2 regions of the Aquitalea pelogenes genome follow, and region 2 is predicted to be linked to the other one. Evidence: riboswitches for the same ligand, from Rfam matches in the RefSeq annotation. Region 2 holds a riboswitch; the other holds the start of a gene.
What was found. A riboswitch is a leader RNA that binds a small molecule or an ion and turns the genes downstream of it on or off. The one in region 2 is predicted to bind thiamine pyrophosphate.

Region 1: another riboswitch for thiamine pyrophosphate. It lies ahead of thiC (phosphomethylpyrimidine synthase ThiC); the one in region 2 lies ahead of ACE3SE_RS17080 (thiamine ABC transporter substrate-binding protein).

What each region holds. Positions count from the first base shown of each region.
Region 1 is NZ_JAYSDA010000006.1:124,806-132,588, forward strand. It holds gene ACE3SE_RS07115 (methyl-accepting chemotaxis protein) at 1-1,114, shown strand, start outside; gene ACE3SE_RS07120 (DUF2789 domain-containing protein) at 1,192-1,425, opposite strand; gene ACE3SE_RS07125 (winged helix-turn-helix domain-containing protein) at 1,629-2,840, shown strand; gene ACE3SE_RS07130 (EthD family reductase) at 2,837-3,151, opposite strand; gene ACE3SE_RS07135 (GNAT family N-acetyltransferase) at 3,211-3,663, opposite strand; gene thiC (phosphomethylpyrimidine synthase ThiC) at 4,022-5,932, opposite strand; TPP riboswitch at 6,006-6,153, opposite strand; gene ACE3SE_RS07145 (protein-L-isoaspartate O-methyltransferase family protein) at 6,272-6,931, shown strand; gene ACE3SE_RS07150 (rhodanese-like domain-containing protein) at 6,928-7,257, shown strand; gene ung (uracil-DNA glycosylase) at 7,399-7,783, shown strand, end outside.
Region 2 is NZ_JAYSDA010000025.1:2,249-10,031, forward strand. It holds gene ACE3SE_RS17065 (DUF1501 domain-containing protein) at 1-300, opposite strand, end outside; gene ACE3SE_RS17070 (DUF1800 domain-containing protein) at 322-1,764, opposite strand; gene ACE3SE_RS17075 (hypothetical protein) at 1,873-2,208, opposite strand; TPP riboswitch at 2,388-2,479, shown strand; gene ACE3SE_RS17080 (thiamine ABC transporter substrate-binding protein) at 2,536-3,543, shown strand; gene ACE3SE_RS17085 (GNAT family N-acetyltransferase) at 3,543-4,112, shown strand; gene ACE3SE_RS17090 (ABC transporter permease) at 4,109-5,656, shown strand; gene ACE3SE_RS17095 (ABC transporter ATP-binding protein) at 5,658-6,611, shown strand; gene ACE3SE_RS17100 (YbaK/EbsC family protein) at 6,619-7,128, opposite strand; gene ACE3SE_RS17105 (methyl-accepting chemotaxis protein) at 7,231-7,783, opposite strand, start outside.

The DNA.
Region 1 (7,783 bases), on a different contig from region 2:
CGCCGGCATTGTTGCAGGCGCAGTGGTGGCCACCATCATCATCCGCCGCCTGCTGGCGGAACTGGGCGGAGAGCCGCGTGATGTGGTGGCGCTGGCCAGCCGCATTGCCCAGGGCAACCTGGCGGAAAAGCTGCAAACGGATCAAGCCAGACAGGGCAGCATCGTGACGTCCATGGCCCACATGCAGACAGAGCTGATCCGCCTGGTACGCCATATCGACGGCATCACCGGCAAGCTCACCGTGCATGCCAGCGAACTGGCCAGCGCATCCGAACAGGTGGCGGTCAGTGCCGAAGAGCAAACCCGGGCCGCCTCGTCCATGTCCGCCTCGGTGGAACAGTTGTCGGTCAGCATTTGCTCGGTCAGCGACAATTCCCAGGATGTGGCCAAGGATGCCCGCATGTCCGGTGAACTGGCAGAAGCGGGTGAACAGGTGATTGTGGAAACACTGGGCACCATCCAGTCGGTGGCCGAGCTGGCGCAACAATCGCAGCAACAGGCCGACCTGATGGGCGACCGCTCGCAAAAGATTTCCAATGTGGTGGCGATGATCCGCGATGTGGCCGACCAGACCAACCTCTTGGCGCTCAATGCCGCCATCGAAGCCGCCCGCGCCGGCGAGCAGGGCCGTGGTTTTGCCGTGGTGGCCGACGAAGTGCGCAAGCTATCGGAGCGCACCGGCCAGTCCACCACCGAAATCAGCAGCATGATCCGCGAAATGCTGGAGAGCAGCGAACTGGTGATCAACAATGTGCACGCCACGGTGGAACGCATGGAAGCCGGGCTGCGTCAGGCCGGTCAGGCAAGGGATACGGTCAGCCGCATCAACGACAATGTGAACAGCATCAAGCAGTCGGTAAGTGCCATTTCGGTGGCACTGGCCGAGCAGCAGGCAGCCGGTAGCGGCATTGCCAGCAATGTGGAGCAAGTGGCACAGATGTCGGAAGAAACCAGTACCGCGGCCAATCAGACCGCCAGTTCTGCGAGTGCCATGGAGCAAATGGCACACGAACTGCAAGCCGCCATCAGCTATTTCACCCTGCCGCAAGCCGGCCAGCCGCTGCGTCAGCAGCAGCCACCAGCCGGTGCGGTACAACTTGCCCTGTCCCGCTGAAGCTGACACCGCGGGCCGCATGCAAAAGCGGGCAGTCGCCGTCTGGCCACTGCCCGCTTTGATTGAATTGCCAGGGTTTATTTCTGGCTCAGCAATACCGCCAGTTCGTCCACCGCCTCGGCCCATTCGGCGTCGCTGGCCAGCGCCTGACGCAAAAAGTCGGCCTGCGCCGGGTTCCAGAACGCTGCCTCGGGTAATGCCTGGCCTGGCTCCAGCCAGTGGCGGGCCAGAAACACCTTGATGGCGGTGACGTCGTTATCCAGCCCAAGCTGGGCGAATAGTTGTTCCAGCTGATGCTTGCCGGTATCCATGATCTTGTTTTCCTCTTGCTCCAGTGCAGAGGTGCAGGATGGCCCCATTTCACACCGGCATGCAATGCACAAATGCAGACTGCACCCATGCAGCGCAAGGGTTGTTGCCTGCTACCGACAGATGGCAAAGCACCAACAGCACGGGCCCCATCACCCGCACCGCCTTGATATAGTGTGTTCACCCACCACTTACGCCGCCCCTCATGACCCTGCATCTTTCACTCGCCCAGGCACGACTTCTGCATCTGGCTGCCCAGGGGCTGTTACAGCCAGCACGGCGCAAAGCCACGTCTGCTGATGTGCTGGCCGCCATCCGCCGCATGGCCTTGCTGCAGATAGATACCATCAGCGTGGTGGCGCGCAGCCCCTATCTGGTGCTGTTCAGCCGGCTGGGGCAGTACGACCCTGTCTGGCTGGATGACTGCCTGGCAGCGGGCAAGCTGTTCGAATACTGGGCGCACGAAGCCTGCTTTGTGCCACGCGAGGATTACCGCCTGCTGCGCCACCGCATGCTGGACCCAACGCAAATGGGCTGGAAATACCCGCAGCGCTGGCTGGAACAACACCAGCCGGCGGTAGACGCTCTGCTGCAGACAATCCGCACCCACGGCCCGGTGCGCTCTGCCGATTTCAAACGCAGTGACGGCAAAGGAGATGGCTGGTGGGACTGGAAGCCGGAAAAACGCCATCTGGAAGTGCTGTTCACGCTGGGACAGTTGATGGTGAAGGAGCGACGCAGCTTTCAGCGCGTTTACGATGTGGCAGAACGGGTGATGCCGGACTGGGACGATGCGCGCGACCTGCCAAGCCAGGACACAGCACAGCGCGACATGGTGCGCAACAGCTGCCGGGCGCTGGGTGTGGTCAAGGCGGGCTGGGTGGCGGATTACTACCGGCTGCGTCGGGGCAAGTACGACGCTTTGCTACACCAGCTGGCGGATGAGGGCGAGCTGATTCCCGCCCGTATTGAAGGCTGGCAGCACGATGTTTTCGTCCATCACAGCCTGCAGGCCGAACTGCAACAGGCTGCGGCAGGGAAGCTCAAATCCAGCCATAGCGCCGCGCTGTCACCGTTTGACCCGGTAGTGTGGGACCGCAAGCGCGCCAGCGAATTGTTCGGCTTCGATTACCGTATTGAATGCTATACCCCGGCCGCCAAGCGCCGCTTTGGCTATTTCGTGCTGCCGCTGCTCAACCGTGGCCGGCTGGTGGGACGCATGGATGCCAAGGCCCACAGACAGCAAGGCGTGTTTGAAATCAGGAATCTGTATCTGGAACCCGGCATCAGGCCCACCGCACAGCTATGCCGCGATCTGGCCGCCATGCTGCACAAACTGGCCGCCTGGCATGGCACACCACAGCTGGTGTTGCAGCAGGGCCCGGGCGAACTGGCCGCTTATCTTGAAACAAACTAGCCCAGCAGGATTTCGCTGTACTGGATCTGCGGCGTGATATCGGTGTAATTGGCGATATCGCCCTGCAATTGCGCTGCGATCGGCATGAAAGCACCCAGAAACGATTCCACCGATTCAAACTGCAACTGGCACAGCGCGGTGAAACTGGGGGTACTGCCCGGCTCGCTGCCGCTGATGCCCTTCTCCACCCGCATGTCCAGCAAGGCCGGAGCCAGCAGCTTGCTGGCCAGCGGCATGTGCTGTTGCAGGTAGTAGTCGAAATCGAAACGGGCAGTTGCGCTATACGGATAGAGAATACTGACGTTGATCATGACCATGTCCTTGGTGGTGAGGCCATCAGCATAATCGCATCGCCGCCCGCACTCCAGCCTCAGCCCACCTGTTTGCGGTACTGGATGAAGCCCAGGTTTTCTGCCAGCCGGTCGTATAGCTGGCGCGCCGTGGCATTGCTTTCATGGGTGAGCCAGTACACCCGGCTGCAGCCGGCATCTGCCGCATAGGCATACACCTGCTCGATCAGCGCCCGTCCGGCCCCCGTGCCGCGCACATCAGGTTGTACATACAAATCCTGCAGATAACAGTAATTGCCCGGCGTCCAGCTACTGCGATGCAGTACCGTATGTACCAAACCTACCGCCTGCTCACCCTGCCAGGCCAGCCAGGCCTGCATCGGTTCGGCCGCATCGAGAAAGCGCTGCCAGGTAATGGCGGTATCCGCTTTGCTCTGGCTGCTGTGATAAAAATCCAGATAGCCCTGCCACAAGGGCAGCCAGGCAGCAAAATCGTCGGCGGCAAGCGGGCGGATGGAAACGGCTTGGGTCATGGCACTCTCCTGTGGATAAGCCATTATGCTGCACGGCTTATGGCTCCTTGAGCAGAGCCAGTGAACATAAGATGGATGGAACCACTTTGCCAAGTAGCAAGCTGCTTATCCACAGCAAGATGCAGAGCTATCATTTATCCACAGTCAGCCTTCCTTCATCAAGTCATTGAAATTCAATGCCTTTGATTCTGCACATCAGCATGTCCAGCAATCCCGACTCTTTCTTGCAATGCAGACTGAACACCAGCAGCAGGCTGCGCGCATCGCCGATGGTTGTGGATAAAACCCGGACACAAAAAACGGCAGCCGCAGCTGCCGTTTTTTCCAGACCTGTGGATAAGTCAGGTGATGAACAGGATCAGATCTTGTCGTACAGCTTGGCCCCACCCTTCACAAACTCCACCGACTTCACTTCCATGCCCTTCTGCAGCGCAGCTTCATCGCTGATGCCCTGCTGGGCGGCAAATTCGCGCACATCCTGGGTGATTTTCATGCTGCAGAAATGCGGGCCGCACATGGAACAGAAGTGCGCCACCTTGGCACTGTCCTTGGGCAGGGTTTCGTCGTGGAAGCTGCGCGCCTTGTCCGGGTCCAGGCCCAGATTGAACTGGTCTTCCCAGCGGAATTCGAAACGCGCCTTGGACAAGGCGTTATCGCGAATCTGCGCGCCGGGGTGGCCCTTGGCCAGGTCGGCGGCATGGGCGGCCAGCTTGTAGGTGATGATGCCTTCCTTGACGTCATCCTTGTTGGGCAGGCCCAGGTGTTCCTTCTGGGTGACGTAGCACAGCATGGCAGTGCCATACCAGCCGATCTGCGCCGCGCCAATGGCGGAAGTGATGTGGTCGTAACCCGGTGCGATGTCGGTGGTCAGCGGGCCCAGGGTGTAGAACGGCGCTTCGTGGCACCACTCCAGTTCCTTGTCCATGTTTTCCTTGATCAGCTGCATCGGCACATGGCCGGGGCCTTCGATCATCACCTGCACATCATGTTTCCAGGCAATCTGCGTCAGCTCGCCCAGGGTTTTCAGTTCCCCCAGTTGGGCGGCATCGTTGGCATCCCACACGCAGCCCGGACGCAGGCCGTCGCCCAGGCTAAAGGCCACGTCGTAGGCCTTCATGATTTCGCAAATCTCTTCGAAATGGGTGTACAGGAAGTTTTCCTGATGATGCGCCAGACACCACTTGGCCATGATGGAACCACCGCGCGACACGATGCCGGTCATGCGGTTGGCAGTCAGCGGCACATAGCGCAGCAGCACACCGGCGTGGATGGTGAAGTAGTCCACCCCCTGCTCGGCCTGCTCGATCAGCGTGTCCTTGAAGATTTCCCAGGTCAGGTCCTCGGCCTTGCCATTCACCTTTTCCAGCGCCTGGTAGATGGGCACGGTGCCGATGGGAACCGGCGAGTTGCGCAGAATCCACTCGCGGGTTTCGTGGATGTTCTTGCCGGTGGACAAATCCATGATGGTGTCGGCACCCCAGCGGATGCCCCAGGTCATCTTGTCCACTTCTTCGGAAATCGACGACGTTACCGCACTATTGCCGATATTGCCGTTGATTTTCACCAGGAAGTTACGGCCAATGATCATCGGCTCGGATTCCGGGTGGTTGATGTTGCACGGAATGATGGCGCGGCCGGCAGCCACTTCCTGACGCACGAATTCCGGGGTGATTTCCTCCGGCAGCGCAGCGCCATAGCTGTGACCGGCGTGCTGACGGGTCATCAGTTCCAGCAGCTTGGCGTTCTTGCCACCCGCCGCTTGCAGGCTCTCGATATAGGCCTTGCGGTTCAGGCTTTCGCGGATGGCGACATATTCCATCTCCGGGGTGATGATGCCCTGACGCGCATAGTGCATCTGGCTGACATTCTTGCCCGGCAAAGCGCGGCGCGGCTTGCGGGTCAGGTTGAAGCGCAGGTCGTCCAGCTTGCTGTCGGCCTCGCGGGCACGACCATATTCACTGGACAGGCCGGCCAGCTGCTCGGTGTCGGCTCGTTCGGCAATCCAGGCAGCGCGCAAGGCAGGCAGGCCACTCTGGATGTCGATGTTGGCGGCCGGGTCGGAATAGATACCGCTGGTGTCATACACATAGATGGGCGGGTTTTGCTCGCCGCCAAACTGGGTGGGAGTGTCGCTCTGGCTGATTTCGCGCATCGGCACGCGGATGTCGGCACGGCTGCCTTGCACGTAAATCTTGCGGGAATTGGGCAACGGCTGGATGGCGGCAGTATCTACCGTCATCGCTTCGTTGAGTTTGGTGGGCGCGTTCATCGGGTTTCCTCCATGCGATGAAACGGCGCAAGGAGCGAAATCCGGCAAGACCGGCTGCAAGGAAGGGGTGAGAACCAAGCAGATGACGCTTCCCTACGCCGGGATTAACCGGGTCAGGTTCCAAGGGTATTTCTCACCCGTGCAACATGAAGCGGCAACATTCCACAATCAGACTGGATATGGACACCACAACACAGCGCACAGGACCCCTAGCGATGCTGTGAAGGTAAGGTAAATGTGGGATAATCGCAAGTTATCGTCATGACACGCTGTCCGGGCGGCCGGTTTTTCGGGATACCGATTGACTGCTGCTGGCAGCCAGCCCTTCGGAGTAAGCTGATGGATTTTGAAAATGCCCGTTTCAACATGGTCGAGCAGCAGATTCGTCCGTGGGACGTACTTGACCCCAAGATTCTGGACCTGCTGTTTCACGTGAAACGCGAAGATTTCGTCGCTGCCGACAAGCGCCAGCTGGCCTTTGTCGACACCGAACTGCCGCTGCCCAATGGCGGCAAGATGCTGCAACCGAAGCTGGAAGCACGTCTGGCACAGGATGTCGCCGTACAGCCGCAAGACAAGATTCTGGAAGTCGGCACCGGCGCCGGTTACCTGACCGCCCTCTTGGCCAAGCTGGGCCGCCACGTATATAGCGTCGAGATTAATGCCGCCACCCGCGAAGCGGCTGCCGCCAACCTGAAAAAAGCCGGCATCGGCAATGTCACCCTGGTGGAAGGCAACGGCCTGGATGGCCTGAAGGAACAAGCCCCGTTCGACGTGATCGTGGTAGGTGGTTCGCTGCCGGTGGTGCCGGAAACCCTGAAAGCCCAGCTGGCCGTCGGTGGCCGCATGATTGTGGTGGTGGGTGACCTGCCGGCCATGAGCTGCAAGCTGATCAAGCGCGTCAGCGAAAGCGGCTTCAGCGAAACCAATCTGTTCGAAACCTGTATTTCCCATCTGGCCAAGGCTGAAGCCATCGAGCCTGAACGTTTCGTATTCTGATGATTCGCGAAATCTCCGCCCGCGACCTGGCCGCCTGGCGTGCCGACAGCACGGCAGCACAGCCGTTGTTGCTGGATGTGCGCGAGGACTGGGAAGTGCAGCTGGCCAGCATTGCCGGTTCGCTGCACATCCCGATGAACCTGATTCCGCTGCGCATGAGCGAACTGCCGGATGACCAGCCTATTGTCACCGTCTGCCATCATGGCGTACGCAGCTTCCAGGTTGGCCTGTATCTGGCCAATGCCGGTTTCGAACAGGTGCTGAGCCTGCAAGGCGGCGTGGAAGCCTGGGCCAATGATGTAGACCCGGGCATGGCGCATTACTGAGCCGGACAGTCCGCTACAGACAGCAGCAACAGATCGCAGCACAAGCAAGCCATTCCTGCCAGCGGGAATGGCTTTTGTTTTGGAACCGGCCGCCGTTTGCCACATCCAAACCGGCAATCAACCGACAAAATGGAATCCGTTTTGAGTCAGCAATCCCTCCCCTATCTTGCTCCGGCCCTGGCCCCGGTACACCCGGCCTGGGAAGCCGTCCTCAATACGCCGGACATCTTTGCCCACCTGCGCCAGATCGACCAGCAACTGCAACAGCAAGCCAGTCAGGGCAAAACGCTGTTTCCGCCACAGCCGCTCATTTTCAACAGCCTGCGCACCATGGCGCCGGCTGACATCAAGGTGGTGATTCTGGGGCAGGACCCTTACCACGGAGCAGGAGAAGCGATGGGCCTGTCCTTTTCGGTTCCGCCCGGCGTGCGTATTCCGCCCAGCCTGCGCAATATTTACAAGGAACTGGTGGCAGACCTGGGTGGCGGCATGCCGGCCAGTGGCGACCTGACCCACTGGGCCGAAC
Region 2 (7,783 bases):
CACGGCCACTTCCTGCTTTTGCCACAGCGGCAGCAGGCTTTGCATGGCCGGGTGCAGGCCCACTTGTTCGCTCAGTTGCAGTACTTGCGGGCGGGCAATACCGATGCTGGGGCGCAGGCGGTAATAGTCGTCGCTGCTGTAGGGGATGACGGTGTTCAACCCGTCATTGCCACCCTTGAGTTCCACCAGTACCAGCAGGCGCTGGTAGCCGGCCGGGGCCAGTGCATAGCTGAGATTGGGCAGTACCGATACCAGCAGGCCGGCACTCATGGCTTTGAGAAATTCGCGGCGTTGAAACATGGCAGTGTCCTTGTGGGCGGTTCAGTGCACCTGGTAGGCCGGGTCCAGCAGCAGCGGCGCAATGGCCTGTGCGCCATTCATGTCGGCAGGCAGCGGCTGGGCCGGGGGGACGGCCAGCAGCAGGCGTGTGGCATCGGCAGCAGTGTTGACGTGGTAGATGGCGGCCCATTCGTCCGGTTGCAGCTTGATGGGGCGCAGACCGGCCTGCACCAGGCGGTGGATGCGGGCTTCGCGGCCACGTTGTTCGTCCATCTGGCCATCGGCCATGACAAAGCTGTTGCGGATGGGGGCGGCGTCGTGGCTCAGGCGGTCGAGAAACTGTTTGCGGGTGAGCAGGGTGGTGCTGTTGATCCAGCTATCGCCACCGGGCCAGCCCTTGACATTGGGCGGGTTGAACACGTCCTGCCCCAGCTGGCGGTTAAGTCCGGCCAGCGCGCGCCAGTCCGGCGGGGTGAGGTCGAAGGTCACCAGCGTACCTACGGTCAGTTCCACCGGCGATTTCACCAGCTGGCCCTGGCTGTTCCAGAATGCCGGGGTTAGCAGCATGGCACGCAGCAACGGGCGGATTTCGTAATTGTCGCGGTAGAACAGCGCGGACAGGCGCTGGATGTCGGCCTCGTTCGGTGTGGGAGAAACCAGGTATTTCCACAGCTTGAGGGTGACAAAGCGGGCGGTTTGCGGCTTGCGCAGCAGCATGTCCAGCACGTCGTCACCGTCGAAATTGCCCTGCTGGCCAAAGATGGTCTTGTCGCCGTTGTCATGCAGGTTCGGCCGGTAGACAAACTGGAAGTCCTTGTCCAGCGACCAGCCGGTAAAGGCGCGGGCGGCTTCGCGGATGTCCTGCTCGCTGTAATGGCCTTCGCCAAGAGTGAACAGTTCCATCACCTCGCGGGCAAAGTTTTCATTAGGCTGGCCCTTGCGGTTATTCACCGTGTCCAGGTAGCGCATCATGGCCGGGTCGCGGGCGATGGCATGCAATAGCTGGCCGAAGTTGCCCACCGCCTGCTTGCGCAGCAAAACATTCTGTTGATACATCAGCTGCGGCACGCCCACCTTGTCCAGGGCGGAAACAAGATGGTTGTGCCAGAACAGGGTCATTTTTTCGGTCAGCGGGCTGGGGCTGATGCGCATTTCTTCCAGCCACCAGCCGCGCAGTTCCAGCGCATGTTCGTTGCGCTCTTTTTGCAGGGCTTTCTTTTCGTCTTCAGTCAGATTGGGCTTGCCCGGTCGTTCAAACGGTTCGTTGACCCAGGCGGGCGGGGCGGTGAGGGCGGTGTAGCTGACGTGATCGAGCAGTCGGTCCACCGCCTGCTGGCGGCTGAGCGGTGCATACAGGGCAATTTGCGCCGGATTTGCCCCGAAACCGGTACGGGACAGCAAATGACGCGCACCAGCCTCGCCGATACCGGCCCAGGCTTGCAGCGGTAGCATGGCAAGCAGAAGCAGACGGATGACAATGTTCACGGATGGCCTCGCAGCAAAAACCGGCCCGCAACACGGCGTGGTAGCTGCTGCCAGTGCTGCGGGAGGCGCTAAGAATGGGCTGGCGGGCGGCCTGCCCATGGCTGGATTTTACTTGCCGATTTCCTTGCTGACCGTGTTTTCTTCCTGGTTCAGGGTTTTTTGTTCCTGCTTGGTGATGTGGCCGTGGTGCAGGCGGGCATCGGCACGTTCCTGCTGGCGGATGGCGCGGTCTTGCTGGTGCAGTTCGTGCGCTTGTTGCTTGCTGATTTCGCCTTCCTTGCGTTCCTGATGGATGCGCTTGTCCTGATTGGCCAGACGGTGCTTCACTTCGGCGCGGCGCGGGTGCTGTTTTTGCCATTCGGTTTCGGCCGATGCGGTGGCGGACAGGCTGGCGAAGGTGACGGCGGACAGGCTGATCAGCATGATGCGGGTAGACAGTTTCATGGTGGTGCTCCCTGGGTTATCTGTTGTTGCTGCGGTTGAACAAGCGTGCTGTTGTTGTGAATTCATCATGGCGGGAAAGTGTGTACAATCCATTGTTTGTTGGCGGCAGGGTGTTAATTTTCGTGAAAAACGGGTAACGCCTTGTAAGCGGACATGTCGGCAGGTATCTGAAGGATGCCGCCAATCACCAGGGGTGCCCCGCGCGGGCTGAGAAACACCCTAGAACCTGAACTGGATAATGCCAGCGGAGGGAGCGTGATGCAGAAGGCCAACCCGTCTGTTGTTTCGCTTGCTCCTGCGATTGCGCTTTGTCGCACGGAGAATGTCATGCAATTGTTCAAAACCACCACCTTGCTGGCCGCGCTGCTGGCCGCAGGACTGTCCCACGCTGCCGAGTTGCGCGTACTCACCCATAGTTCTTTTGCCGTGGCCAAGCCGCTGCTGGCCGAGTTCGAGAAGCAGAACGGCGTCAAGCTGAGCATCATCAAGGCGGGGGATGCCGGGGAGATGGTCAACAAGCTGATCCTGACCCGCGCCAACCCGATTGCCGACGTGGTGTACGGCATCGACAACACCCTGATTGGCAAGGCCGAAACGGCCGGTGTGCTGCTGCCGATGAGCGACAAGGGCGGCGCGGTGTCGCTGCCCGGCGCGGTGAGCATCGATTACGGTTATGTCACGCTCAACTACGACAAGGCCTGGTTTGCCAAAAAGCAGTTGCCGCTGCCCAAAACCCTGGATGACCTGACCCGTCCGGCCTACAAGGACCTGCTGGTGGTGGAAAACCCGGCCACCTCCAGCCCCGGTCTGGCATTCTTGCTGTCCACCATTTCCGCCATGGGCGAAGCCAAGGCCATGGCCTTCTGGGGCAAGCTGCGCGATAACGGCGTGAAGGTGAGCAAGGGCTGGACCGAAGCCTATTACACCGACTTCTCCCGCAATGGCGGTGCCCGCCCCATCGTGGTGAGCTATGCCACCAGCCCGGCGGCGGAAGTGTTCTACAGCAAGGAAAAACTGACGGCCTCGCCGACCGGTAACCTGTTGCTGCCCGGTGCCGTGTTCCAGCAAGTGGAAGGCGCGGCGCTGGTGAAGGGCGGCAAGGAAGCGGCGCTGGCGCGCAAGTTTGTCGAATTCCTGCGTTCGGACGCGGTGCAGAAGGATATTCCCACCAGCATGTGGATGTACCCGGTACAGCCGCGCATCGCGCTGGACCCGGTATTCCAGCATGCGGAAAAACCGACGGCGCACACCACGCCGGATAGCCGCCAGATTGCCGCCAAGACCACCGCCTGGGTAGGCAAGTGGACCCGCATCGTGCTGAAGTCCGGCCAGTAATGCACACCAGCCCCGCGATTGCCGACATCCTCAGCCCGCGGCTGATCCTGCGTCATCTGACGCCGGACATGCTGCGGGCCTGTATTGATGCGCGCCTGGCCGAGGCGGCCGTGGCACTGGGTAGTGAGGTGCCGCTGGACTGGCTGGAAGAAGCGGCCGTGATGTCGCTGCGGCTGGAGCAGATGGAAAACGAACCGGACTACGCGCCGTGGTCGATGCGCGCCATGCTGTTGCGCGAAACCGGCCAGCTGGTGGGGCATATCAATTTCCATACCTGCCCCGGTCATCCTTATCTGGCCGGACGCGGTGATGTGGAGCTGGGCTACACCGTGCTGCCGGAATTCCGTCGTCAGGGCTATGCCACCGAAGCCTTGACCGCCTGCGCCGACTGGGCGGTACACACCGCCGGGGTAAAGCGTTTTGTCTTGTCCATCAGCCCGGACAATCTGCCTTCGCAGCAACTGGCGGCCCGGCTGGGCTTTCGCTGGCTGGAGCGGGTGGAAGACCCGGAGGACGGTCCGGAAGACGTGCTGGTGGCCGACTGGCCCTTCCAGCAGGACCATGCATGACAGCGCGTCGCCGTGCCCTTGCGCTGGCGCTGTTGCCGCTGGCCTTTCTGCTGCTGATGTCCATCCTGCCCTTGCTGCGTTTGCTGCACGAGGGGCAGGGGCAATTTTCTGTTGGCCTGCTGGCCGATTCCTACCTGCAATGGCGTATTGTCTGGTCCCTGCTGCAAGCAGCCGCCAGCTGTGTGGCCGCGCTGCTGGTGGGCCTGCCGCTGGCCTGGTGTCTGGCGCGCTATCAGTTTCCGGGGCGCAGCCTGACACTGCGCCTGCTGATGCTGCCCTTTGTCATGCCCACGCTGGTGGCCGGCATGGGCGTGCTGGCGCTGTTCGGCCCGCAAGGCTTGCTGGGTATCAATCTGCAGGACACGCCCTGGCTGCTGCTGTACGGCAATCTGTTTTTCAATCTGCCACTGGTGATTCGTGCCGCGTGTGAAGGCTTGTCCCTGATACCGGCCAGCCGGATTGCCGCTGCGCGCACGCTGGGTGCCACGCCGTGGCGGGTGTTCTGGCGGGTGGAGTGGCCGGCAGTGCGGCCCTGGTTGTGGTCTGCGTTGTGTCTGGTGTTTCTGTATTGCTTCTCCGGTTTTGGTCTGGCGCTGCTGCTGGGCGGACAGCGTTATGCCACGGTGGAGGTGGAAATCTACCAGTTGGTGGCTTACGAGCTGAATCTGGCCGATGCCGGTGCACTGGCCGTGCTGATGCTGCTGGTGACCGGGCTGATGGCCACGCTGTATGCCTGGCTGGAACGCAGCCTGGCCGCACCGCTGAAGGTGGACCCGCTGCCGCCGCGCCCACCGCAAGGCGCACAATGGCTGCAACTCTTGGCGGCACTGGCGGTGCTGCTGTTGTTTGGCGGTTTGCCGCTGCTGGCCGTGCTGTGGAAGGCGGCCCAGGCCTTGTGGCTGCTGGGGCCGGAAATGCTGGCGGATGAAGATGTGCGTCTGGCACTGTTCAATTCGGCCCGCTTCAGCGCACTGGCTGTGCTGTTGGCGGCGGGACTGGGCTGCCTGCATGCGCTGGCTGCGCGCACCAGCCTCGCTTTGCGGGCCTTGGCCTTTCTGCCCTTCATCGTGTCGCCGGTGTGCCTGGCGTTTGGCCTGCTGCTGCTTTATCCGAAATGGACGGCCAGCCTGGCCTTGCTGCTGGCCACCTATGCCTTGCTGGCCTATCCCTTTGTGGCGCGTAGCCTGGCCGGTGCGCTGGACAGCCTGCCGCCGCATTGGCCGCAGGCAGCGCGCAGTCTGGGCGCATCGCCGCTGCGAACCTTTACCCGCGTGCTGTGGCCCTTGTTGCAACCGGCTTTCCGCCGTGGCCTGGCCTTTGCCGCTGCCACCGCGCTGGGCGAGTTTGCCGTCACCCTGTTTTTGTCCCGGCCGGAGTGGCTGACGCTCACCACACTGATTTACCAGCGGCTGGGGCGGCCCGGTCCGGACAATGCCGCGCTGGCCATGTTGTTGTCCGCTGTGCTGATGCTGCTGGCCTTGCTGGCGTTTGTGGCGATCGAATGGCCATCGGCTGCCGAGCGCCCATTGAAGAAGGAGTCCTGAGATGCTGCAACTGGATGGGGTATGCAAGCGCTTTGGCGACAAGCTGGTGGCCGACAGGCTGAGCCTGCAACTGGCCAAGGGCGAGGTACTGGCCTTGCTGGGGCCGTCCGGCGGCGGCAAAAGCACCATGCTGAAGATGATTGCCGGGCTGGAGCCGGTAGATAGCGGCCGTATGCTGTTTGACGGGCAGGACCTGGCTGCCGTGCCGGTGGAGCAGCGTGGCTTTGCGCTGATGTTTCAGGACTTTGCCCTGTTTCCGCATCTGGACGTATTGGGCAATGTCTGTTTCGGCCTGCGTGAGCGCGGCCTGGCCCGCCCGGCGGCACAGCAGCAGGCGCGCGCCTGCTTGCAGCAACTGGGTCTGGCCGGTATGGAAACCCGCAAGGTGTGGACCTTGTCCGGCGGCGAGCAACAGCGCGTGGCACTGGCGCGGGCGCTGGTGACAGCACCGCGGCTGCTGTTGCTGGACGAGCCGTTTTCCAGTCTGGATGCCGACTTGCGCCGCCAGTTGCAGCTGGAATTCCGCCAGCAATTACAGCGCCAGCGCATGCCGGCCATGCTGGTGACCCACGACCGGGAAGAGGCTTTTGCCCTGGCCGACCGCGTGGCCGTGCTCAAGGATGGTCGCATTGTGCAATGCGCCAGCCCGGCGCAACTGCTGGCGGCACCGGCCACGCCCTGGCTGGCGCGCTTTATCGGCTATGAAAACGTGCTGGAGGAGGGCGTGGTGCCGGAGCAGGCCCTGTGCCTGGGCGCGGACCAGCCGCTGGCACAGGTGCAACGCATCATCCAGCTGGCGGACGGCGTGCGGGTGACGGTGGCCAGCATGGACGGGGAGTTGACGCTGACCCTGTCAGCGCGAGAGCTGGCACGCTATGGTGCCAACTTGCAGGTGGGTGGCACGCTGGCGGTGGGCATAGACCGCAGCGCCATGCTGCGCTACGCCGCCGCCTGAGCCGCACCTAGCTGGTGGCCGTCGCGCTGAGCGTGCAGGTACTGCCGCTATCGGCGCTGGGCTGGCACACATCCACCCAGCGGGCATCGGTAATCTCGGCCATCAGTGCCGGGGTGATGCGTACCGCGCTGTGAATGGCCCCGGCTGCCGGAAGAACCTCGTCAAAGTCGCGCAGCGAGGCATCCATATATACCGGTAGCGGCTGAGCCAGGCCAAACGGGCAGACACCGCCTACCGGGTGGCCGGTCAGCTCCACCACTTCTTCCACGGCCAGCATCTTGCCCTTGCCGAAGGCTTCCTTGAACTTGCGGTTGTCGATGCGCGCATCGCCACGGGTGACCAGAATGATTACCTCACCGCCATTCAGGCGAAAAGACAGGGTTTTGGCAATGCGCCCCGGCTCCACGCCGTGGGCTTCGGCGGCCAGCGCCACGGTGGCGGTGCTGACTTCCAGCTCGATGATGGGAATATCCAGATTGCGGGCGGCAAAAAAGTCGCGGACGGATTGCAGGCTCATGGGGCAGACGGAGAAGGTTGGGATGGCACATCACACTAAACGCTGACTGGCTGGCTGGCAAGTCGTGTGCGGTGTCATCCCCGCTGGCTTGTCGGCAAGGCTTCAGTGGCTGGCGATGTCTGCCAGTTTGTCGCTGATGTCCTGCGCGGTGGCGGCCTGTTCTTCTGCGGCATTGGCGATTTCGATGACAAAATCGCGCACATGGTTGATTTGATCGACAATGTCAACAATGGCGGCTTCGGCTTCGGCAAAGTCGCGCTCGGTGGCTTTTACCTGATCGCGCCCCTTGTCCATCGAACTGATATTGCTGTGCACTTCCTGCTGGATATCCCGGATCATGCTGCCGATTTCCTGCGTTGCCTTGGTGGTGCGCTCGGCCAGCTTGCGCACTTCATCGGCCACCACGGCAAAGCCACGGCCCATTTCCCCCGCACGGGCCGCTTCGATGGCGGCGTTCAGCGCCAGCAGGTTGGTCTGGTCGGCAATGTCCTTGATCACGCTGACGATCTGGCCAATGGTTTCCGATTGCTTGCCCAGCGAACCCAGATTGTCCGCTGTGCCGCTCACCAGCTCGCTCACGGCCCGCATGGCAGATGAGTTGTTTTCAATCATGCTCTTGCCCTTGCGTGCCCGGTTCAGCATTTCATTGGACGAG